DNA from 2 places in the Rhodococcus sp. NPDC058521 genome. Region 2 is predicted to be linked to the other one. Evidence: predicted binding sites of a transcription regulator. Region 2 holds the regulator's gene; the other holds the start of a gene.
The links. The regulator LexA, encoded in region 2, represses DNA repair genes until DNA is damaged. The targets are predictions, from matches to a motif close to CGAACANNTGTTCG.
Positions count from the first base shown of each region.

Region 1: cofD (2-phospho-L-lactate transferase) is a predicted target of LexA. The motif match lies at 9,242-9,255, and genes of this name have one in related genera.

Region 1 covers NZ_JBHXNL010000001.1:504,951-516,713, forward strand. The annotation lists gene purE (5-(carboxyamino)imidazole ribonucleotide mutase) at 1-87, shown strand, start outside; gene ACFWO3_RS02355 (TIGR03089 family protein) at 130-843, opposite strand; gene ACFWO3_RS02360 (LCP family protein) at 897-2,366, opposite strand; gene rfbD (dTDP-4-dehydrorhamnose reductase) at 2,494-3,336, shown strand; gene ACFWO3_RS02370 (glycosyltransferase family 2 protein) at 3,399-4,298, shown strand; gene ACFWO3_RS02375 (sugar phosphate nucleotidyltransferase) at 4,288-5,367, shown strand; gene ACFWO3_RS02380 (SGNH/GDSL hydrolase family protein) at 5,367-6,137, shown strand; gene ACFWO3_RS02385 (NUDIX hydrolase) at 6,116-6,682, opposite strand; gene ACFWO3_RS02390 (coenzyme F420-0:L-glutamate ligase) at 6,683-8,023, opposite strand; gene cofD (2-phospho-L-lactate transferase) at 8,020-9,006, opposite strand; gene ACFWO3_RS02400 (WhiB family transcriptional regulator) at 9,506-9,766, shown strand; gene ACFWO3_RS02405 (metallopeptidase family protein) at 9,788-10,282, opposite strand; gene ACFWO3_RS02410 (DUF3499 domain-containing protein) at 10,418-10,813, shown strand; gene ACFWO3_RS02415 (phosphomannomutase/phosphoglucomutase) at 10,923-11,763, shown strand, end outside.
Region 2 covers NZ_JBHXNL010000018.1:22,047-33,809, reverse strand. The annotation lists gene hrpA (ATP-dependent RNA helicase HrpA) at 1-853, shown strand, start outside; gene nrdR (transcriptional regulator NrdR) at 881-1,366, opposite strand; gene ACFWO3_RS20615 (LysM peptidoglycan-binding domain-containing protein) at 1,514-2,008, opposite strand; gene lexA (transcriptional repressor LexA) at 2,251-3,015, shown strand; gene ACFWO3_RS20605 (acyl-CoA dehydrogenase family protein) at 3,075-4,217, opposite strand; gene ACFWO3_RS20600 (uracil-xanthine permease family protein) at 4,319-5,608, opposite strand; gene ptsP (phosphoenolpyruvate--protein phosphotransferase) at 5,677-7,347, opposite strand; gene ACFWO3_RS20590 (DeoR/GlpR family DNA-binding transcription regulator) at 7,529-8,296, shown strand; gene ACFWO3_RS20585 (1-phosphofructokinase family hexose kinase) at 8,293-9,282, shown strand; gene ACFWO3_RS20580 (fructose-specific PTS transporter subunit EIIC) at 9,311-11,374, shown strand; gene ACFWO3_RS20575 (HPr family phosphocarrier protein) at 11,394-11,651, shown strand; gene ACFWO3_RS20570 (hypothetical protein) at 11,653-11,763, opposite strand, start outside.

The sequences.
Region 1 (11,763 bases), on a different contig from region 2:
CAGTCCCGGATGGCGCGTTTTCAGGACGGCCTCGAACAGATGGTGCTGGACAAGGACAAGGCGCTGCGGGACAAACTGCTGGGCTAGCGCCCTGTGAGTGGTTGACGAGTCTCTGGACTCGTCAACCACTCACAGGGGGAAGGTGACCTTCTCGGTGGCGTTTCGCCGTTCTGTCTTCTCGGGGTCCGGGTTCGCCACCTGTACGAGGGAGGCACCCACCGCCAGAACGGCCACCAAGCCGTCGATCAGATCGTCGGTGGTGTTCCAGTCAGCGGAGGACAGCGCTCGGTCGGTGCCGCCGAATCCCTGCCGGGACGCGGAATCCACCGCTGCGGCATGTACTTCCCGGACGCTGCGTCCCCCGAGTGCCGGGCCGGCGACGGTCGACCTGAATTGATCGCCGTGCACCCGCACCGACGTTGCGTAATCGGTGATCCCGACCGGTAGGTCCGGCACCGGCCGCCCGAATGCGTCGAGCGACAACGCTGCGACTTCCGCGACATCCTCGACGTCCTCGAGGCGATCGGCCGTGACCATCGCCAAATCGGCGTCGGGGTCCGCCTCGAGGACGACTTCGGCACCGGCCCACCACAATCCGAGCAGGACGGCAGCGGTCTGCCAATGAGCGGGAAGCAGCACCGATACCCGTGAACCAGGCTCGAGCGCGAACTCGTCTCGCACCAGATTGGCGGTCTTCGCGGCCCAGTTCGCAAGGGTGATCGCGGACAGTTCGACCCGCTCGCCCGTCGCGTCGTCGTAGAAGGTGATGCGGGGCCCGGCCGGATCGGCCGCCAGAATCGGGTCGAGGAGTTCGTCGGTCAGTGTGCGATCGGCATGGTTCATGGACAAGGCGTTCCGTTCTCTCGTGGGCGCGCTGGTTCTCTCGTGGGGCACGGTCAGTTGACGCAGCGAGGGCCCTCGGAGCCGGCATCGATCGGAGGGCCGGGGGGAGCGGGGGTCGGGGCGGTGGCTGCGCTTCCGGACGAGCCTGTTTCGGAGGTGCCGGATTCGCTGTCGGTGTCCGAACCGCTCTCGCTTGCGGCCGTCGGTCCGCTGTAGTCGTCGGTGAGGACCACTCGCACGGTTCCTTCCGGGAGTGACGGATCCTCTTCCGTGGCAAGGTCGCCGAGTTCGGCGGCCACGGCGGCCGCGCCGTCGTCGTCCGACGAATGCGCGAAGACCGTCGATTCGGAGACCGAACCCCCGTCGTAGTTGCCGACCTCGCCCTGGGCGTAGCCGGACGACGCCAGTACGTTCGCCACATCCGTGGCGAGACCACTCGTGCTGCCGGCGTTCGACACGTTCACGGTCACCGAGGACGTGTCGATGTCGGGCGCCTTCTTCGTGGTGGACGTCGTCTCCGATGGAGGCTCCTCGCCGATCAGGCCTGCGACGTACTTCTTCACGGCCTTGGGTTCGACCTTGACGATCGACTCGCCGTAGTCGGTCATACCGTTGAGATCGGCGACCGGGACGGTCTCGAACTTTACCTTGCCGCCGGCCAGATCCTGTAGCTGCTTTGCGAATTCGATGATGTCCCAGTCTTCGTCGAGCACCACCGAGCGCTGTACGGCCGACGTCAGTTCGTTGAGTTTGCCGGGGTCGCTCAGGGTCTTGGCACTGAGAACCTTGCCGACGAGCGACGCCATGAACACCTGCTGGCGGACGATTCGATCGAGATCGCCCCTGGGGAGGTCGTGTCGCTGTCGCACGAAGCTCAGCGCGTCCGGACCGTGCAGGGTTTGTTCGCCCTTGCTGAAGTCGGCGCCCGAGAGGGGTTCGTTCACCGCGTTGTTCAGGCAGACGTCCACGCCGCCGACCGCATCGGTGAGTAGGACGAACCCGAGGAGGCCGACCTCTGCGTAATGATCGACGCTGATGCCGGTGAGATCCGCTACCGATTCGATCAGGGCTTCACGACCGGCCTTGGTCGACTCTGTCTCTGCCTCCTGCTCGGTGGCGCCACTCTCCACCTCTTCGAGACGCTTGTTCTCTTTGGTCGCACCGTAGGCGGCGTTGATCTTCGACATCCCGACGCCGGGCACCTTGACGTAGGAGTCGCGGGGAATGGAGATCGCGGTGGCCGAGCTGCCGTCATTGGGAACTCGGATCAACACGATGGTGTCGGTGTTGGACGCGACTTCCTCGCCGGCCCGCAGCGAGTCGAGCTCACTCTGGGACAGTGGGTTGCCGTGCGCGTCCGTACGGCTGTCCGTACCGACCATCAGGATGTCGATTGCGCCGTCGTTGCCTTGGCCCAGTCCGAGCCCGCCTGCGGTTGCGAGGCTGTTGCGCAGAGAGTCGATGCTTTGCCATGCGAACCCGGTGATCACCAATGCCAGAACCGAGAGAACGGCGACGGCGATGTGCGCCGGGCGCCATCGCGGCGTCGGACGTGCGTCGGGGGATGGTGAGTCTTGTGGCACGGGACAAGGCTACTGGTCGGACTCTCGAGGGCATGGGAGGAGTAAACGGCGTGCCAGACTGTTGCTCGTGACGGAGATTCTGGTGACCGGGGGTCACGGACAGCTGGGTGGGCAGTTGGTGACGCGTGGGATCGCGCGGGGTTTCGCGGTGCGGGGGCCGAGTTCGCGTGAATTGGACATCACCGACCCCGATTCGCTGAAACCGCAGGTGAATGCGGGGTCGGTGGTGATCAATTGTGCCGCGTACACCGCGGTGGATGCAGCGGAGACCGACGAAGCCGGCGCATACGAGATCAATGTCGTCGGCGCCCGCAACGTCGCGGTCGCGTGTGCCGAGGCGGGCGCCCGAATGATCCACATCTCCACCGACTACGTCTTCGCAGGAGAAGCGGGCAGTCCGTACGAAACGGACGATCCTACCGAGCCGCGCACGGTGTACGGCCGTACCAAACTGGGGGGTGAAGAGGCCGTGCACGCCGTGCTCCCCGAAGCGCAGATCGTCCGCACGGCCTGGGTCTACTCGGGCACCGGTTCGGACTTCGTCGCTACCATGCGTCGCCTCGAACGCGAACGCGACCACGTGAAGGTCGTCACAGATCAAGTGGGATCGCCCACTTTCGCGGGCGATCTCGCCGAGGCGTTGCTCGATCTTGTCGAGTTGGGCGACGGCGCCGCACCCGTGCTGCACGCCACGAACGCGGGCCGGGCCAGTTGGTTCGATCTGGCCCGTGCGGTGTTCGAGGAGGTCGGGGCCGACCCCGACCGGGTGGTGGGTTGTACGAGTGCAGAATTCGTACGCCCTGCGCCACGCCCGTCCTACTCCGTTCTGTCGGGGCGGGCCTGGGCCGAGTCCGGACTCCCGCCACTTCGCGACTGGCGTGACGCGTTGGCCGCAGCGCTCACCGAGTGATACCCACCCGGTGACCGACGCACGATGATGTCTCGTGCGGGCGAACGGCTACGCTTGCCCGCGTGAGTTCGAAGCTGGCCGTCGTGACGGTGACCTACTCGCCCGGGGAGCATCTGGAGCATTTTCTGGACACGCTCACTGCGGCGACCACAGAAAAGCCGCAGGTGATCATGGCGGACAACGGTTCGACCGACGGGTCGCCCGAGGCCGCCGACGCCGCGCACGAGCACGTTCGGCTGTTGTGCACCGGAGGCAATATCGGCTACGGAGGCGCGATCAACCGCGCAGTCGCCGAGATCGACCCCGATATCGAGTTCGTCGTCGTGGCCAACCCGGACGTTCGCTGGAGCCCAGGGGCGATCGACGCACTGCTCGAGGCGGCGCAGCGCTGGCCACGAGCGGGCGCGCTCGGACCTCTCGTTCGTGAACTCGACGGCAGTGTGTATCCGTCCGCAAGGCAGGTGCCCGATCTGGTGTCGGGCGCCGGGCACGCTGTTCTCGGCACCGTGTGGCCGTCGAATCCGTGGAGTCGTCGATACCGACAGGAGAACGAGGCCGTCAGCGAGCGGTCGGTGGGGTGGTTGTCCGGTTCGTGCCTGTTGATGCGACGCACCGCGTTCGATGCGATCGACGGTTTCGACTCCCGCTATTTCATGTACATGGAAGACGTGGACCTGGGCGACCGCCTCGGCAAGGCCGGCTGGCTCAACGTCTTCGTACCGACGTCGGAGGTGACCCATGCGAAGGGGCACGCCGCCGGACGTCATCCGGAACTGATGTTGCCCGCGCACCACCAGAGCGCGTACCGCTTCCAGGCGGATCGGCACCCGCACTGGTGGCAGGCACCGCTCCGCTGGGCTCTGCGTGGTGGACTCGCCGTGCGATCGCGGATCGCGGTCGCCGCAGCGGTGCGTGAACGTCGTAGCGAAGAGAACGAGGGTGTGACCACACATGGCCATTGAGAAGAACACGGACGCGGTCGTCCTCGTCGGAGGCAAGGGGACACGTCTGCGCCCTCTCACGTTGTCGGCCCCCAAGCCGATGCTGCCCACTGCGGGTCTGCCGTTCCTGACGCACCTGCTCGCCCGTATCGCCGATGCCGGGATCGAGCACGTGGTTCTCGGAACCTCGTTCAAGGCAGAGGTGTTCGAGGAGCACTTCGGTGACGGATCGAAGCTGGGCCTCGAGATCGAGTACGTGACGGAGACGGACCCCCTCGGGACCGGCGGCGGCATTCGTAACGTGCTCCCGAAGTTGCGCGGCGAGAACATCATGGTCTTCAACGGCGACGTTCTCGGCGGCACCGACCTCGGCGGTATTCTCGACACGCACGTCACGACCGAAGCCGACGTCACGCTGCACCTGGTTCGCGTCGGCGATCCTCGCGCGTTCGGATGTGTTCCCACGGACGAGGACGGTCGAGTGACCGCGTTCCTCGAGAAGACCCAGGATCCGCCGACCGATCAGATCAACGCGGGTTGCTATGTCTTCCGCAGGTCGGTCATCGAACAGATTCCGGAGGGTCGTGCGGTGTCGGTGGAACGCGAGGTGTTCCCGGCGTTGCTGGCCCAGGGTGCCCGAGTATTCGGACATGTCGACAGTTCGTACTGGCGTGACATGGGGACACCCGAGGACTTCGTGCGTGGTTCCGCGGACCTGGTGCGCGGGATCGCCCCGTCGCCCGCACTCGAGGGTCCGCGCGGTGAGTCGCTCGTTCACGGCGGCGCCGGTGTCGCCCCCGGTGCCGTTCTCATCGGCGGCACCGTCGTCGGGCGAGGCGCCGAGGTGGGTGCCGGTGCCCGGCTCGACGGTGCGGTCGTGTTCGACGGTGCTGTCGTCGAGGCCGGCGCGACCGTCGAACGTTCCATCATCGGCTTCGGTGCCCGAATCGGTCCGCGCGCGCTGGTCCGTGACGCGGTGATCGGCGACGGCGCAGATGTCGGTGCACGCTGCGAGTTGCTGCGCGGGGCTCGGGTGTGGCCAGGGGTGGCGCTGCCCGACGGCGGAGTCCGATTCAGTACGGATGTGTGATGAGTAACCACGATTTCGAGCGTTACGTCGCCCTCGGCGATTCTTTCACCGAAGGTGTCGGGGACCCCGAGGACCGGTACCCGAACGGTTTGCGCGGGTGGGCCGATCGTGTCGCCGAGCAACTTTCGGTCGATCACCCGAATTTTGCCTACGCGAACCTGGCGATCAGAGGCCGTTTGATGGTGCCGATCGTCGACGAGCAGATCGATGCGGCGGTCGCCCTCGAACCCGACCTCGTGACGATCTACGCCGGCGGGAACGATTTGATGCGTCCCGGGGTCGACCTGGATGCGATTGTGTCGCACTACGACTCGGGCATCGCCAAGCTCACCGCAACGGGTGCGAAAGTGGTGATGTTCACGGCCTACGACTCGGGGTGGGCACCGGTGTTCGGGATGCTCCGGGGTCGGGCCGCGATCTACAACGAACTCGTCCGCGAGGTGGCCGAGCGTCACGGGGCCACGATCGTCGACTTCTGGCGTTTCGGCGAGTATCAGGACTTGCGTATGTGGGACTGGGATCGTCTGCACATGTCCACCGCAGGCCACAAGAACATGGCCGTTCGGGTGCTCGAGACGATTGGCGTCGAACACGACGAGCACCGGCCCGATCTCGGTCCGGCACCGAAGTTGGCCGATGTGCAGCGCCGGAAAGAGGACCTGCAGTGGGCCAAGGGATTCCTGATTCCCTGGCTCGGTCGGCGGGTGCACGGAACGTCGTCCGGGGACGGCGTGAGTCCGAAACGTCCTCAGCTCGCGCCGGTTCGCTGACGATTATCGGCCAGCTGCACCAGGTGATCGATCGTCGACTTCTCCGCGTCGGCGGGTAGGTCGTTCACAGGAAACCATCGCAGGTCGGTGGATTCCTCGCTTCGGGTGATTCGCGCGCCGGCAGGCGCCCGGACCAGGAACCGGAGATCGAGGTGACGTGTCGGAACGCCCAGCGAGCACGTGATGGGATGTGTGTTCGCCGAGAGCAGTTCGGGGTCGATCGTCAGCGCGTCGATGCCGGATTCTTCGCGTGCCTCGCGCAGGGCCGCGTCCACCACCGTCTCGTCGGTCGGCTCGCAGTGACCGCCCAACTGAATCCAGCGCCCCACCCTGGGATGGAGCGTGAGCAATACCTGCCGACCGGTGTGATCGAGAACCAGAGACGATGCGGTGACGTGACCGGGTGCGTGTTCCCGGAGGCACGCCTTCGGGGCTGCGTCCATGAACGCGAGCAGCGTGTGACGCAGCGATTCGTCGGAATCGACTGTCGGTCGCCAGTTCTCGAGGAGCCGGGTTGCCGACGCGTGCAAGGAATCGCCGCTCATCTACTTCTCCACGAGTGCGTCGCCGGCCGGGGCGACGTCGCGAGGGGTGAGGGGCTCGAGCGGGTGGCCGATCGCGATGGTGCCGAGCGGGTCCCAGTCGTCGGATAGATCGAGAACGTCCCGAACGACGTCCGGCGCGAAGATCGTCGAACCGATCCAGCAGCTGCCGACTCCCTTCGTGGCCAAGGAAACCAGCAATCCCTGTACCGCGGCACCGACCGCCACGGTGAACATCGTGGACTCGGCGGCCGTTCGGCGCTCGTCCGGGTACGAATGTGCGCCGTCGGGCACACAGAACGGAATCAGCATCTCGGGGGCGTCGAAGAGGATGTTGCCCTTCGCGACTCGCCTGTCCACCGATTCCGACGAGTGCCCGTCCGAGGTGAGATCGTCGCGCCACCTGTCGCGCAGCGCGGTGAGTAGCTTCGCGCGCACCTGCGGCGTGCGAACCCAGACGAACCGAACGGGACGTGTGTGGTGAGGAGCGGGGGCGGTGAGTGCTTCGTCGACCGCTCGCCGAATCACGTCCGGATCCACTGGCTCGTGCGAGAACCGGCGGATCGATCGGCGCAGCAGCAACGCCTCCGAGCGACCTCGAGCGAAGGACTCCTCCGTCCCGAGCCAGAAGAGGTCCTCCGATCCGGGGCGGACCAGTTGTCGAGCAGTGGAGCCGTCGTCGCGTGGTGTCAGTCCACGAAGCACGGCGACGGGAACACCGCCCAGCTTGCCCTTGACGAGGTCGCCCGCAGCCGCGATTTCGTCGGCGACGGCGACCTCGGTGACGAACAATTCGTTGCCCTGACTGTCCACCGAACCCGCATAGGCGTGGAGAACCGGGAGCCCGGCGGACCCGATGGCGGCGTCGATCTGACCGGTTCGCCAGGCTCGGCCCATCGTGTCCGTGACCACGATCGCCACGTCCACACCGAGCCGTTCACGAATCCCCGAGCGCAGAGCTCGTGCGCTGGCGTCCGGATCCTCGGGGAGAAGGGCGAGTTCGCCACCGTCCACGTTGGAGCCGTCGATGCCCGATGCGGCCTGGACGATGCCCAGTCGATTCTCGGTGATGAGGGTGCGGCCCTTGCGTGCCACGACGCGCACGGCCTCCTGGTCCACGAGGCGCCTACGCGCGGTGTCACGTTCCTCCGGGTCGGTGGGGGAGTCCACGATGCGTCCCTCGACCTTGGAGAACACCTTGCTGGTGACGATCACGACGTCGTCGTTCGCCAACCACGGGGCACGGGCCACGAGAGCGTCGGCGAGATCGTCGCCCGGCCTGAACTCGGGCAGGCCGTCGACGGGATGAATCTCGATGGACCGGCCGGGGGCGTGATCGGTCACGGCGTCACGCCTGCGATGTCGAAGGCGACGCGCACCATCTCGGCGGTGGTTTCCGGGTCGGTCATGATCAACGGAATGCTGCGCACCTCGACTCCGGGGACCTCGGCCTCGTCGGTCTCGTGTACCAGCCACCCGTCGAGCAGGCCGGTGGCAGACCTGGCGCCGTAGTACCGGCCGACGGCTTCGGCGGACGTCTCGACTCCGATGGTCTCGAGGCACTCGTCGGCCATGCCCCGCAACGGTTCACCGCCCACCACCGGCGAGAGTCCGACGACCTTTGCCGAGGTGGTGCGAAGCGCGCCACGAATGCCGGGTACCGCCAGGATTGCTCCCACGCTGACGACGGGATTCGACGGGGCGATCAGCACGACGTCCGCCGATTCGATCGCTTCGAGGACGCCGGGTGCCGGTTTTGCCTGTTCGGCGCCGATATTGGCGAAACTGTGCGTTTCGATGCGGGCGCGGTGACGCACCCACCACTCCTGGAAGTGGATCGCCTTCTGCTCACCGTCTTCGGGATCGGTCACGACGACGTGGGTCTCGCTGCGGTCGTCCGTCACGGGTAGCAGGGTCACTCCCGGCTGCCACCGATTGCACAGCGCTTCCGTGACCGCCGACAGCGGATAGCCGGTGCGGAGCATCTGGCTCCGGATCAGGTGTGTGGCGATGTCGCGGTCGCCCAGTCCGAACCAATCGGGTTTGGCCCCGTACGCGGCGAGTTCATCCTTGGCGTTCCAGGTTTCACCGACGTGGCCCCACCCGCGTTCGGGATCTATGCCGCCGCCGAGCGTGTACATGCAGGTGTCGAGGTCCGGGCAGATACGAAGCCCGTGCATCCAGACGTCGTCGCCGACGTTCACCACGGCCGTGATTCGATGGGCGTCGTCGGCGCCTTCACCGGCGGGGACTTCGCTCAGAAAACTCTGTACGCCTTGCAGGAATCTCGCCCCACCGACGCCGCCAACCAATACAGTCACGTTCACGGCCCCGAGCCTAAGCGTTGCGAACGCGTACGGTCAGCGGGGTCGGGTGCGCAACCTCACCGCAAACGGATTTCGATGCGGTGTCGGGGTCGTATGCGCCCTCGCGACGACGAATAGGCGCGAAATAGTAATGGAGATTCTCCCGTACGCTTGACCGCGACACGCTGGGCGTGTGTAATCACAACCATGTCATTCGGATGTTGCGAGGTGAGATCGCTTGCAGCGTCCAGCAATTCGAACGAACGTTCGAATCGGGATTTTCGAGTCTCGGCGTTCGTTTCGGGTTGCGGCATGGTTACCGCGTTCGAACCTGCTCCGGCAGATCGAGCGAGAGAAATGTCTGCGCTATCACAGGTGAGGAGGCGGAACGATGCCCAATGAGCATGCCGAGTTCGAATACGGCGCGAGCGCAGCGAGCTACGAACCGCAGACCAATTCCGAAGCGGGCGCAGCCGAAGGCGCCCGCGCACGTGAAGACCGGCCGGTCGACCGGCCTGCGTTGAGTCTGGTTCCCGGATTCGACGAGTTGTTCGAGACGATCGAGGATCAGTGGCAGGAACGTGCACTGTGTGCACAGACCGATCCCGAGGCGTTCTTTCCCGAAAAGGGTGGTTCCACAAGGGAAGCCAAGCGCATCTGCCTCGGATGTGAAGTCAAGGACGAGTGCCTCGAGTACGCCCTGTCCAATGACGAGCGCTTCGGAATCTGGGGTGGACTGTCCGAACGTGAACGTCGTCGTCTCAAACGTGGAATCGTCTGAGCGCGTCCCTGATCGAGCGTGTCAGACGTCGTCTTCGCCCGGCAGGGTGGGGTCGATGATGTCGGGGGCGACACCCAGGTAGGTGCCTACCTGGTGCACGAGAACGTCGTGGACCAGATCCGTGAGATCGTCCGGATCCTCTGCTCGTCGTTCGAGCGGCCGTCTGAACAAGACGACCCGTGCACGCGTTGCGACACCGTGCTTGTCGATACCGGCAGGGATGAGTCGTGACAGTGGAACGGGGCCGTCGGCCACGACCTCGTCCGGCCAGTTCACCGAGTCCGGGTCGAGTGCTCGAATCTTCGGTACCTCGTCGACGGCGATGTCCAACTTCGTCAATCGGTCGTGCCACATCGAGTCGATCGGTGCGAACGCGTCGAGAACCACCAAGTCGAACTTTTCCGCCCGCGTTCGCCGCGCCGGCACGTCGGGGGGAAACACCGAGCTGCGGACTCCGCGTCCGCGGCGGTCCACGGAGCGGCTCGTCGTCGTGCGTCTGCGTCGGGCTCGGGACATGGACGCGACATTACGACAGAACGTGCCTCACGAGACGGTCGCCCCGAGCGCTTCACCGAGCTGTGATGTTCGGATGCGTACCGTCCGGTGTGTCCGAGTAGGTCTGTGCCGAGGAGAGGGCTAGGGTTCCCAACTGTGAGATCTCTGCGTCGATGCTGCCGCCCCGGGTGCAAGAACCCGGCTGTCGCGACGCTCACGTATGTCTACTCGGACTCCACTGCCGTCGTCGGGCCTCTGGCCACCGTCGACGAGCCGCATTCGTGGGATCTGTGCGAGACCCATGCGTCGCGCATCACGGCACCCAAGGGTTGGGAACTGGTCCGCTACGAGGGCGGGTTCTCGTCGAGCACTCCGGACGAGGACGACCTGACTGCTCTGGCCGAGGCGGTGCGCGAAGCGGGCATGCGAGATCGTTCGCGTGCCGAGGACGTCGAGACGGACGACGAGGGCGCGCAGGTCGCGATGCCTTCCGGATCGCCGCGCACGGGTCGTCGCGGACATCTGCGGGTGCTTCCGGACCCAGCGAACTGACCCGCCGCCGGCCGTCGAGCGTCCGACGTGGGAACGGCTGCGAAGCATTCACGATTCATGAGGCACTACGCTTGCGCCAGCACTGGTGTTGGTGAAGGAGAATTAAGAAGTGGCGCGATCAGCCGAGTCCGTTGACGCCGTGATCAAGGCATACGACGTGCGGGGAGTCGTCGGTGAACAGATCGACGCCGCATTCGTTCGAGACGTGGGCGGTGCGTTCGCGCGTCTGGTCCGCGAGGATGCCGACGCAGACCGAGTCGTGATCGGGTACGACATGCGTGATTCCTCGCCGGAACTCTCCCGGGCCTTCGCGGAGGGCGTCACCGCCCAGGGGCTCGACGTGATTCTCGTGGGACTGGCGTCCACCGATCAGCTGTACTTCGCGTCGGGTCTGCTCGACTGTCCTGGTGCGATGTTCACTGCCAGCCACAATCCGGCCCGCTACAACGGAATCAAGTTGTGCCGTGCCGGTGCCAAGCCGGTGGGTCAGGACACCGGTCTCGCCACCGTGGCCGCCGAACTGGTCGCGGGTGTACCGGACTACGACGGCCCGCACGGTTCGATTTCCGAGCAGGACGTACTGGCCGACTACGCCGCTTTCGTCCGCAAGCTGGTCGACCTCTCCGACCTTCGTCCGTTGACGGTTGCGGTGGATGCCGGCAACGGCATGGGCGGGCACACCGTCCCTGCGGTGTTCGAACCGCTTCCGTTGCAGGTCGAGTCGTTGTACTTCGAACTCGACGGAACGTTCCCCAACCACGAGGCCAACCCCCTCGACCCCGCCAACCTCGTGGACCTTCAGAAGCACGTGACGGCGACCGGCGCCGATATCGGCCTCGCATTCGACGGTGACGCGGACCGGTGTTTCGTCGTCGACGAGAAGGGGCAGCCGGTCTCGCCGTCCGCGGTGACCGCCCTCGTGGCCGAGCGTGAACTCGCGAAAGAGCCGG
Region 2 (11,763 bases):
GGCCTGGACACCCGCAACCCTCGGCACACTGCCTGCCACGGTTACTCGCGAAGTCGCCGGGCAGAAGGTAGTCGGCTATCCCGCGCTCGTTCGAGAGAACGACGGAGTGGCGGTGCGAGTTCTGAGTACTGCAACGGAGCAGAAGGCGGCCAACCGGGCGGGCCTTCGAGAACTGTTGCTCGGCACGGTTCCCACTCGAACGAAAACGGTCGTGGCGGCCGTGAGCAACGCTCAGCGTCTCACCCTCGGACAGAACCCCGACGGGAGTCTCGACGCTCTCGTGGCGGATTGCCGAAACGCAGCTGCCAACGCACTGATCGATTCGTGGAAGGAACCGGTCAGAAGCCCCGAAGAATTCGACGCACTGGTCAAGACAGCCCGCGACACCCTGCCGCGCAACGCCTCGATCCTGCTACGACTCACCATCCCGGCCCTCGACAACGCGCACCGACTCGAGACAGTCCTCGCCCGCTCCCGCGGTGAAGCAGCCGAGGATGTTCGGGAACAGCTCGACACGCTTCTGTTCCCCGGCTTCGTGACCGAACTCGGCGTTGCCGGCGTGCGTGAACTTCCGCGCTACCTGGCGGCCGCAACGCTCCGACTCGAATCCTTGCCGGCGAGCGCCGACCGCGACCGCAAGGGAATGGACGTCCTCGATCGGGTCTATGCCGCTTACGAAAGAATGCTCGCGTCGATCCCGCCGGAGCGCCATCACGGTGCAGACGTCAACGCCGTGCACTGGATGATCGAAGAACTTCGAGTGAGTCTGTTCGCCCAATCGTTGGGCACGCCTGTGGCAGTGTCGGAGAAACGGATCCTCAAGATGATGGATGCCGTTGTGCGCGCCCGGTGAGGCACTGGCAATTCCGGAGAACGACGCTCAAGAATTTCGGCTCGTGCCCTCGGCTTCGGCCTTGGCTGCCTGATGTTCGCGGAGTTCCTTGATCTCGCGTGCGAAGTCGTCTGCCGAACTGAATGATCGATACACCGAGGCAAAGCGCAGGTACGCCACCTCGTCGAGGTCGCGCAGTGGACCGAGGATGGCGAGCCCGACCTCGTTACTGGGAATCTCGGCGGAACCAGACGCACGGACCGCGTCCTCCACCTGTTGCGCAAGCAGATTCAGGGCATCGTTGTCGACCTGACGGCCCTGGCAGGCACGGCGAACTCCGCGCACCACCTTCTCGCGACTGAACGGCTCGGTAACCCCACTGCGCTTGACCACGGACAGAATGGCCGTCTCGACGGTCGTGAACCTACGGCCACATTCCGGGCACGAACGACGCCTACGAATCGCCTGGCCTTCGTCTGCCTCACGCGAATCGACCACACGTGAATCAGGGTGCCGGCAGAAAGGGCAATGCATGGCGGTTCCTTCGTCGTAGCCGACGCGACCGCGACTTTCCGCAACGAATGCACGATGCCGACGCGACCACGCAAGGTGGTGTGACTGACAGCATTCGAGAATACTCGTTCGACTCACGACCTCACGCATGCAGCACCGAACGGGCCGTCAGCCCCGCAACGCAGGGACCACGAGACTCTGCCCCGCATGAACCGAGGAATTGGTGAGTGCATTCAGATCCATGATCCGGTCCACGATCTGCTGGGCCGGCACCTCGGGTGCGATTCGCTCGGCAACCTCGGTGAGAGACTCCCCCGCTCCCACCTGGACGACCTCGGTCGCTTCGGCGAGTGCAGCATCACCGGTGGCGGTGACCACGTACGCGACGGCACCGAAGCCGAGTAAAATCCCGGCCGTGACGAGCACAGTCGCGAGCATCGTGCGCCAACCAACGTCGATATCGACCGCACGATGATCTGCCTGCGAGACCCGCACGTGGTCCGCCATGTATCGCACCGCGCCCGAGTCCGGCCTGCGCTGGCCCCGCCGGCGATCCGCGATCCGTGGCTCACGAACCACATCCGGTCCGCGACCGTGCGCAGCGCGCCCCAAGTCGGTCTCTGCGTAATCCACCGCGCGCCTGCTGAGAACTGCGCTGCTCATCTGGTACCTCCGGTAGTCGATCACCCTGTTCGATCAGACGTTCGAAAGAACGTATGTTCGATTTCTACCACGGCGGTCCGACAATGTCGCCATTTCGAGCGACACGAATCGAACAAATGTTTGATAACGGCTGGAGAAGTCGCTAGATTCGTGGCAGAACGCACAGCATGCGCCGCTCGACGCCCACCACCCACCACCCACCACCCAGCACCCACGACCCCGCACCCACGGAGGCACGCAGCATGAAGGACGACAGCTCGCCCGAAGACTCGAACGCCGCAGGTTCGGCCGCAGGGTCGAGCGCGGAGCCGGCCCCGAATCCCGCCGAGCTCACCGACCGTCAGCGCCGTGTTCTCGAGGTCATTCGCGCGTCTGTCACCGAACGCGGGTATCCCCCGAGCATCCGCGAGATCGGCGACGCAGTCGGACTCACCTCCACGTCGTCGGTCGCACACCAGATGCGCACGCTCGAACGCAAGGGGTTCTTGCGGCGTGATCCCAATCGTCCCCGAGCGGTCGATGTCCGCGGGCTCGACGAGGTCGCAGCGGACGTGGCAGCCGGTGCTCAGCCACCTCGCCCCACCCTCGTCGCGCAGGCAACACCCGAGGGTGTCGACGCAGAAGTACTGCCCGAGCCCACGTTCGTTCCGGTACTGGGCCGGATCGCTGCCGGCGGACCGATCCTCGCGGAGGAGGCCGTGGAGGACGTGTTCCCACTTCCGCGCGAATTGGTCGGTCAGGGTTCGTTGTTCCTACTGAAGGTCGTCGGCGAATCGATGGTGGACGCCGCGATCTGCGACGGCGACTACGTCGCCGTTCGTCAGCAGAACGTCGCGGACAACGGCGACATCGTCGCCGCGATGATCGACGGTGAAGCGACGGTGAAGACTTTCAAGCGAAAGAACGACCAAGTGTGGCTGATGCCGCACAACAAGTTGTTCGACCCGATTCCCGGTAACGACGCAGTGATCCTCGGCAAGGTGGTCACCGTCGTACGCAAGGTCTGAATCACACATCGTGAAGGGCCGTCCGATCGGACGGCCCTTCACAATTTCCGGTCCGCAGATCAGAGATTCAGCCCACGGCCGATGATCTCCTTCATGATCTCCGTCGTGCCGCCGTAGATCGTCTGCACGCGGGAGTCCATGTATGCCTTCGCGATTGGGTACTCCTTCATGTAGCCGTACCCGCCGTGCAGCTGTAGGCATCGGTCGATCAGCCGCACCTGCGCCTCGGTGGTCCACCACTTCGCCATCGCAGCTTCCTGGACGGTGAGCTTCTCGGCGTTGAGCTGTTCGATGAACTTGTCCACCAGAACCCGGGCTGCGGTCGTCTCGGTGGCGAGTTCGGCCAGGACGAAGCGGGTGTTCTGGAAGCTTCCGATCGATTTGCCGAACGCCTTTCGATCGCGGCAGTACTGGATCGTCATGTCCAGGGACGCCTCCATGGCCGCGACGGCAACGACAGCGATCGACAACCGCTCCTGCGGCAAGTTCTTCATCAGGTAGAGGAAGCCCATACCTTCTTCGCCGAGGAGGTTTGCACCGGGAACCCGCACATCGGTGAAGGAGAGTTCGGCAGTGTCCTGCGCCTTCATGCCGATCTTGTCGAGATTGCGACCGCGCTCGAATCCCTCCATCCCACGCTCGAGGACGAAGAGGCTGAACCCTTGTGCACCCTTGTCGGGGTCGGTGCAGGCGACCACGATCACGATGTCCGCGTTGATGCCGTTGGTGATGAACGTCTTGGACCCGTTGAGGATCCAGTCCTCGCCATCGCGCACCGCCCGCGTCTTGATGCCCTGCAGGTCACTACCCGTGCCGGGCTCCGTCATGGCGATCGCACTGATCAACTCACCCGATGCGAAACCGGGCAACCAGCGCTGCTTCTGTTCCTCGTTGGCGAGATCGAGCAGATACGGGGCAACGACGTCGTTGTGGAGAGTGAATCCGATTCCACTGAACCCGCCCCGCGTGGTCTCCTCGGTGACGATCGCGTTGTACCGGAAGTCCCGGACTCCCCCGCCGCCGTATGCCTCCGGCACGGCGGTTCCGAGGTAGCCCTGCTTTCCCGCTTCGATCCACACACTGCGGTCGACGATGTTCTGTTCTTCCCACTGCGCATGGAAGGGCTCGACATGTTGGGTCAAGAACTTCCGGTACGACTCGCGGAAAAGTTCGTGCTCCGGCTCGAACAGGGTGCGATCCACGTCGGCTCCTCGTTGGGTTGGTTGTCGTGCAATGCCGCAGCCACGCAGCACTCACCTCGACCGTATGCCCGGTCACACTTCGGTGGGGAGGACCGAGGTGATCACGAATCGTGACCGGTGGACGAGCGCCCGACCGCGGCCAGTCTTCGCATGACGGGGTACGCCACCAGAATCCCCACCGAGCCCCAAGCGATGCCACCCAGTTCGACCGATCCGATCTTCAGAGACAGATCTCCGATTCCGGCAACCAACGCGGCTGCGACCACCGACAGGTTCACCGGGTCGGTGAAATCGACCTTCGCCTCCACCCAGATGCGCACACCGAGGACGCCGATGAGTCCATACAGAACCAGAGTCGCGCCACCGATCACCCCGTCCGGCACGGTGAATACGAGTGCGCCGAACTTCGGCGAGAACGCGAGGACTGCGGCGGTGGCGGCCGCAACCCAGTAGGCCGCCGTCGAATACACCCGGGTAGCCGCCATGACCCCGATGTTCTCCGCGTAGGTCGTGGTGCCCGAACCGCCACCGAGCCCGGCAAAAGTGGTTGCGAGGCCGTCCGCCAGCAGCGCGTCGCCGGCCACGTCGTCGAGGTTGCGTCCCGTCATTGCGGATACTGCCTTGACGTGTCCGACGTTCTCCGCGACCAGGACGATCACCACCGGCAGTGTCAACGCCATCACCGACCACTCGAACGTCGGCGCCCTGAAGTCGGGCAACCCAACCCACGCGGCCGCGCGCAATGCACTCGATCGCTCTTCCGCGACTCCACCGACAAGCGCGGCGAACACCCATCCGATGACCACGCCCACCAGAATTCCCAACCGGCCGAGCAGACCCGGCCCGACGACCGTCACCACGAGGATCGCGAGGAGAGTCACTGCGGCGATCAGCGGTTGAGTCTCGAACGAGTCGACTGCCGTGGGTGCGAGATTCAGACCGATGAGCATGACGACGGCGCCCGTGACAACGGGCGGCATGACGATGTCGATGAGTTTCGGTCCGACGACCTTCACGATCACGCCCACGAGGGCGAGAAGGACGCCCGCCGCCATCACGCCGCCGAGTTGCGCGGCGGGACCCGAGCCTTGAGCCGCCGAAAGCGGAGCGATGAACGCGAACGACGAACCCAGATAGCTCGGAATCCGCCCTCTGGTGATCACCAGGAACAGCGCGGTTCCGATGCCCGAGAACAGCAGCGTGGTCGTCACCGGGAAGCCGGTGATGGTCGGCACCAGCAATGTCGCCCCGAACATCGCAATGACGTGCTGCATCCCGATCCCGACAGTTCGGGGCCAACTCAGCCGCTCGTCCGGGGCCACCACCTCACCTGCGGTGATGCGCTTCCCGTCACCGTGAACTCGCCACGTGAACGGACCGGCCGTAGACATCTCTGTTTGTTGGACTGCCGGGGTCTCTGGTTCTGCCACAGCCGAAATAGTAAGCGCGTCCTGCAGAATTACGTTCCGCTCAGGGCCTCGAGTGCCGCCGATCGAGCGCCATCGGGTCCGTCTGCGGAAAGTGCGGCCTCGGCGGCCCGCTCGCACGCAGCCTTGGTCGTGGCGGAGAGTTTCGCACCCACACGTGAGACGGCCGCGGCCGCACACGACAGCGAGGTGACCCCCATTCCGGCGAGAACGCACGCCAGCAACGGGTCTGCGGCCGCTTCACCGCACACGCCGACGGGCTTGCTGGACCGTTCACCCGCATCCGCGGCCGTTGCGACGAGGGTGAGCACTGCGGGCTGCCAGGGATCGGTCAGTGCTGCCAATTCCGAGGACATGCGGTCCACGGCCATCGTGTACTGGGTGAGATCGTTTGTTCCGATCGAGAGAAAATCGACGTGACGCAACAGTCGGTCGGCATGCAACGCTGCGGCCGGTACCTCGATCATCGCGCCCGGCACCAGATCACGCGCCCGGACCAGGTCTGCGAACGAGGCAGCCTCCGCGACCGTGGCCACCATCGGCGCCATCACGGAGGGGCGGTTGCCTGTCCGGTCGGCAGCAAGCGCGATCGCATCGAGTTGACGCTCGAGGATGCCCGGTTCCTGCGCGGCAATGCGGATGCCGCGCACACCGAGAGCTGGGTTCGCTTCCGACCGGTGGTCGACGAATCGCAATGGTTTGTCCGATCCCGCGTCGAGTGTGCGAATCACGACCTTGTGGCGCGCGAATGCCTCGAGCACCTCGCCGTAGATCTCAGCTTGCTCCTCGACGGTCGGTTCGGTGTCTCGGTCGAGAAAGCACAACTCGGTACGGAAGAGTCCGATTCCTTCGGCTGCGGTTTCGGCGGCGGCACGCGCACCGGCGCCGTCCTGAACGTTGGCCAGTACCGAGATCGGGGCACCATCGCTCGTACGCCCGGGGCCTGCCCACGCCGCCACTCGCGCCGCCTCATCGGTGGCTGCCTGCACTGCGCTGCGTGCCTCGTCGGGGTCCGGGTCGACGACCAGCGTTCCGGCGGCCCCGTCGAGCAGTACGAGTTGGTCGGACCGAACCTGGTCCAGGTCACGCGCAGCGACCACGCAGGGAATCCCCAACTGTCTCGCGATGATCGCGGTGTGACTCGTCGGCCCGCCGAGGACGGTGACGATTCCGACGATGCGGGTGGGATCCAGACCGGCGGTGTCCGCAGGTGCGAGGTCCTCGGCGCACAGCACGGAGGGATGTGACGGAGCCGGAACACCGGGCTCGGACAGACCGGCGAACTCGGCCACGACACGGTCTCGCACGTCACGCAGATCGGTCACGCGTTCGGCCATCAAGCCCCCCATCTGTGTGAACAAGGTGGTGAACTGTTCGGTTGCGCCGACAGCTGCCTCGATCGCAGGCGCCCCGGCTCCGATCAACTTGTCCACCGCGCCGAGCCAACCCCGGTCCTCGGCGAGTGCTGCGTTGGCGCTCAGCACCTCCGCGGCTACACCGCCGGCAACGGCGCCTCGTTCCTTCAATCGCGCTGCCACCACGGCAGCCGCTTCTCGGAACCGAGATTTCTCGGCATCGCGCTCCGTCTCCGCGATCCTCGGCCCGCGCCCGTCCACTTCCGGTCGCGGCGATGCCCATATCGCAGGGGCGTAGGCGACGCCGGGCACCGCTGGTGTGCCGTCCACGGCAACGACTCGGGTCATGGGTCCTCCTGAACTGGCTTTTCGCTACTACGGACTGCGGTGTCCGAATCGAACGACTGTGATGTAGATTACGCATCCGTATTGACATGTCAACACATTCGGGCGTAAAACAACATAAGCCAACATTTTCTGTGATCGGGCACACAGCCCCCGCTCGCTGCGAAAACGAAGCCGGAGAACCGTGTACCAAGAAGAACGCCAACAGTCGGTGGCCACGCTCATCACCCAGCGTGGTCGCGTCTCCGTCATGGATTTGGCGGACCGCTTCGGCGTCACCACGGAAACCGTGCGACGCGACCTGGCGGTACTCGAGCGACTCGGCCACATACGACGGGTTCACGGTGGCGCGGTGCCCACCGGCTCGGTGACCGTCGGCGAACCCGGCCTCACCGAGCGAGACGGCACGCGCGCCGAACAGAAGGATCGAATCGCACGGGCGGCCGTCGCTTTCCTCCCCCCGCCCGGAGGGAGCGTGCTGTTCGATGCCGGCACCACCACCTCGCGCATGATCACCGAACTTCCGGCATCACCGAATCTCACCGCCGTGACCAACTCCGTTCCGATAGCCGCCCGACTTGCCGCATCGAGCACGATCGACCTCCAACTCCTGGGTGGACGGGTCCGTGGCGTGACGCAGGCAGCCGTCGGCGCCGAGCCGTTGCGCGTGCTCGGCACCGTGCGGGTGGACGTTGCGTTCGTGGGGACCAACGCACTCACCGTGGCGCACGGGCTCTCCACCCCGGACCCCGACGAGGCAGCAGTGAAGCGAGCCATGGTCGAGGCGGCCAGAACCGTTGTGGTCACCGCGGATTCGTCGAAGATCGGCCGCGAACATCTGATCAGCTTCGCGCCCATCGGCGCAGTCGATGTTCTGGTGACCGACTCGGACATCGAACGCGCAGACAGAACCGAACTGGAACGACAGGGAATCGAGGTGGTGATCGCGTGATCGTCACGGTGACGGCGAACCCCAGCATCGATCGGACGGTCACTCTCGACGACCGTTTGCAGCGCGGAACGGTCCTGCGCGCCGCAGGGTCCTCGAACGATCCCGGCGGCAAAGGTGTGAACGTCTCGCGCGCGCTCGCCGCGGCGAATCGCGACACGATCGCACTCCTTCCTGGTAATCCCGACGACCCGCTGCTGACTGCCATGACAACTGCGGGAATCACGTACCGCGCTGTGCCCACCTCCGGCCGTGCACGAACCAACATCACAGTCACCGAGCCGGATGGAACCACGACCAAGATCAACGAGCCCGGTCCGGCGACTCCGGAGTCCACCCTGCGTGCCATGGAGGCGGACATCGTCGCTCTCGCACAGAACGCACAGTGGGTCGTCCTCTCCGGATCGCTGCCGCCGCTCGTGCCGGCAAGCTGGTATGCCGACGTTGTCGTCACTTTGCGATCCGCACTCACCGGCACGCAGTGCAAGGTTGCCGTCGACACGTCCGACGCACCGCTCGCCGCCCTCGCAGGACGTTTCCCCGAGTCGGCGCCGGACCTGATCAAACCGAACGGTGAAGAGCTCGCCCACATCGCCGGAATCGCACCGCACCTCCTCGAATCCGATGCACTGGCAGGTGACACGACTGCCACCGTCGACGCCGCCCGTCAGCTTCTGGCCGACGGAGTGGGCGCCGTCCTCGCAACTCTGGGAGCTGCCGGCGCGGTGCTCGTCACCCCTGCGGGAGCATGGCGGGCGACCGCGCCACGGATCGTCGCGCGCAGCACGGTGGGCGCTGGGGATTCCTCTCTCGCCGGCTATCTCGCGGCGCAACTCGACGGCGCAGACCCCGCTACGTGCCTGTGCACCGCCGTTGCCTACGGCAGCGCCGCGGCCTCGCTACCGGGGACCTCGGCACCGAGCCCCGAACAGGTCGATGTCGACTCCGTCGTCGTCACCGAACTCGCACCCGCAACCGACCTCGCCTGACCTCCTGCCCGAGCGCGAAGGAATCATCATGTCCCCTACGGTCTCCGACCACGATCCGGCTGTCATCACCGATGAGCTGATCTCTCTCGACACGGACCTCGGATCCTCGAAGGACGAGGTCGTCAAGGCACTCTCCGCCCGCCTCGCCGAGAAGGGCCGAGCGACCGACGCCGCCGAACTCGAAGAGGCAGCCCTCGCCCGAGAAGCACAGTCCGCCACCGGCCTCCCCGGCGGCATCGCCATCCCACACTGCCGATCGGCTGCCGTGACGAGCGCCTCCCTGGCCTTCGCCCGGCTCGATCCGAAGGTCGACTTCGGAGCACCGGACGGTCCTGCGGACCTGGTGTTCCTCATCGCCGCCCCGGAAGGCGGCGGTGCCGAGCACATGAAGCTGCTGTCTTCGCTGGCCCGTGCACTGGTGCGCCCCGACTTCGTCGGCTCGCTCCGCGAGGCATCCTCCAACGCCGATGTGGTGGAACTCGTCAACGGCGTACTCGCACCGTCACAGCCGAAAACACCGGCGAAGACCGCAGAACAGGCCGCTCCGGCCGTACCCGCGAGCGAGACACCGGCGAAGGAAGCCCGTCGTCGCATCGTCGCGGTCACTGCCTGCCCGACCGGCATCGCCCACACGTACATGGCCGCCGACGCTCTGAAAGCCGCCGGTGAACGAGCCGACGTCGAGATCGAGGTCGAGACACAGGGTTCGAGCGGGAGCACGCCACTCTCCACCCAGGTGATCTCCGACGCGTCTGCGGTCATCTTCGCAACGGACGTCGGTGTGAAGGGCAAAGAACGCTTCGCAGGCAAGCCCGTCGTGGCCTCCGGTGTCAAGCGAGCGATCAACGAGCCCGACACGATGATCGCCGAGGCCGTCCACGCAAGTCGGACCCCTTCTGCGGCAACGGTCGACAACGCCGCATCGGCTGCCGGAGAAGACGAAGACACCGGTTCGGTCGGCTTCGGCACCCACCTCCGGCAGGTATTGCTCACGGGCGTCAGCTACATGATCCCGTTCGTCGCGGCCGGTGGACTGCTCATCGCTCTCGGGTTCCTCCTCGGCGGATACGAGATCTCCGATCCGGCAGAAGGGATCGTCCTCGACAACTCGCTCGGAAACCTCCCCGACGGCGGACTTCGCATCTACCTCGGCGCGGTGCTCTACCAACTAGGCAGCCTCGCATTCAGCTTCTTGGTTCCCGCGCTCGCCGGTTACATCGCATACGCGATCGCCGACCGCCCTGGCCTCGCACCTGGTTTCACGGCCGGTGCCGTCGCCGTGTTCGTAGGCGCCGGATTCATCGGTGGTCTCGTCGGCGGCCTGATCGCCGGTGTCGTTGCGCTCTGGATCGGACGAATCAAGGTTCCGCACTGGTTGCGCGGCCTCATGCCTGTCGTGATCATCCCCCTCTTCGCCACCCTCGTCGTGGGTGCGCTGATGTTCCTCGTACTGGGCCGTCCTCTGGCCGCAATCACCAGCGGGCTCACGAACTGGCTCGGCGGATTGTCCGGTAGTTCGGTCGTCGTCCTCGGCGTCATCCTCGGTCTGATGATGTGCTTCGACCTCGGTGGACCGGTGAACAAGGCTGCCTACGCGTTCGCGGTGGCAGGACTCAATGTCAACGATGTCGCGACGCTGCGCATCATGGCCGCGGTCATGGCCGCCGGCATGGTGCCACCGCTTGCCATGGCCCTCGCCTCGACCGTCCTACGGCCCCGCCTGTTCAGCGAGGCGGAGCGCGAGAACGGCAAGGCCGCCTGGCTTCTCGGTTCCGCGTTCATTTCCGAAGGTGCAATCCCCTTCGCCGCGGCCGATCCGTTCCGTGTCATTCCCTCGATGATGGCGGGCGGAGCGGTCACCGGTGCTCTGGTGATGACGTTCGACGTGACTCTCAGCGCACCACACGGCGGCTTCCTGGTCTTCTTCGCGATCACGAACTTCCTGTGGTTCGTTCTGGCCATCGCCGTGGGAGCAGTGATCGGCGCCGTACTCGTCGTCCTGGCAAAACAATTCGTTCGCAAGAAGCGCCCGGCAAACACCGAGATCGAAACCGATGTCCACAAGGACGTCGTCGTCGCCCAACCGAGCTAGACCGAAGAAGGAGAACACCATGCCCAACAAGACCGTTGCCGTCGGTTCGTCGATCGGCTTGCATGCACGCCCCGCCGCCGTGATCGCCGACGCAGTCGCCGAATCCGGTGTACCCGTCACTCTCGCAGTCGCCGACGGTGAACCGGTGGACGCCGGATCGGCCCTGTTGATCATGACTCTCGGCGCAACGCAGGGCACCGAGGTCATCGTGGAGACCGAGGACGCAGAGACTCTCGACAAGGTCGCCGCGCTCGTGGCGGCCAACCTCGACGCCTGATTCAGGTCCAGCGCGACCGTTGCCGTCGGCGCACGAGAATCCATCCGAGTACGCCGGCGACTACGACAACTCCACCCGCAGCCCACGCTGTCGCCGATTCGGTAACGGCAGA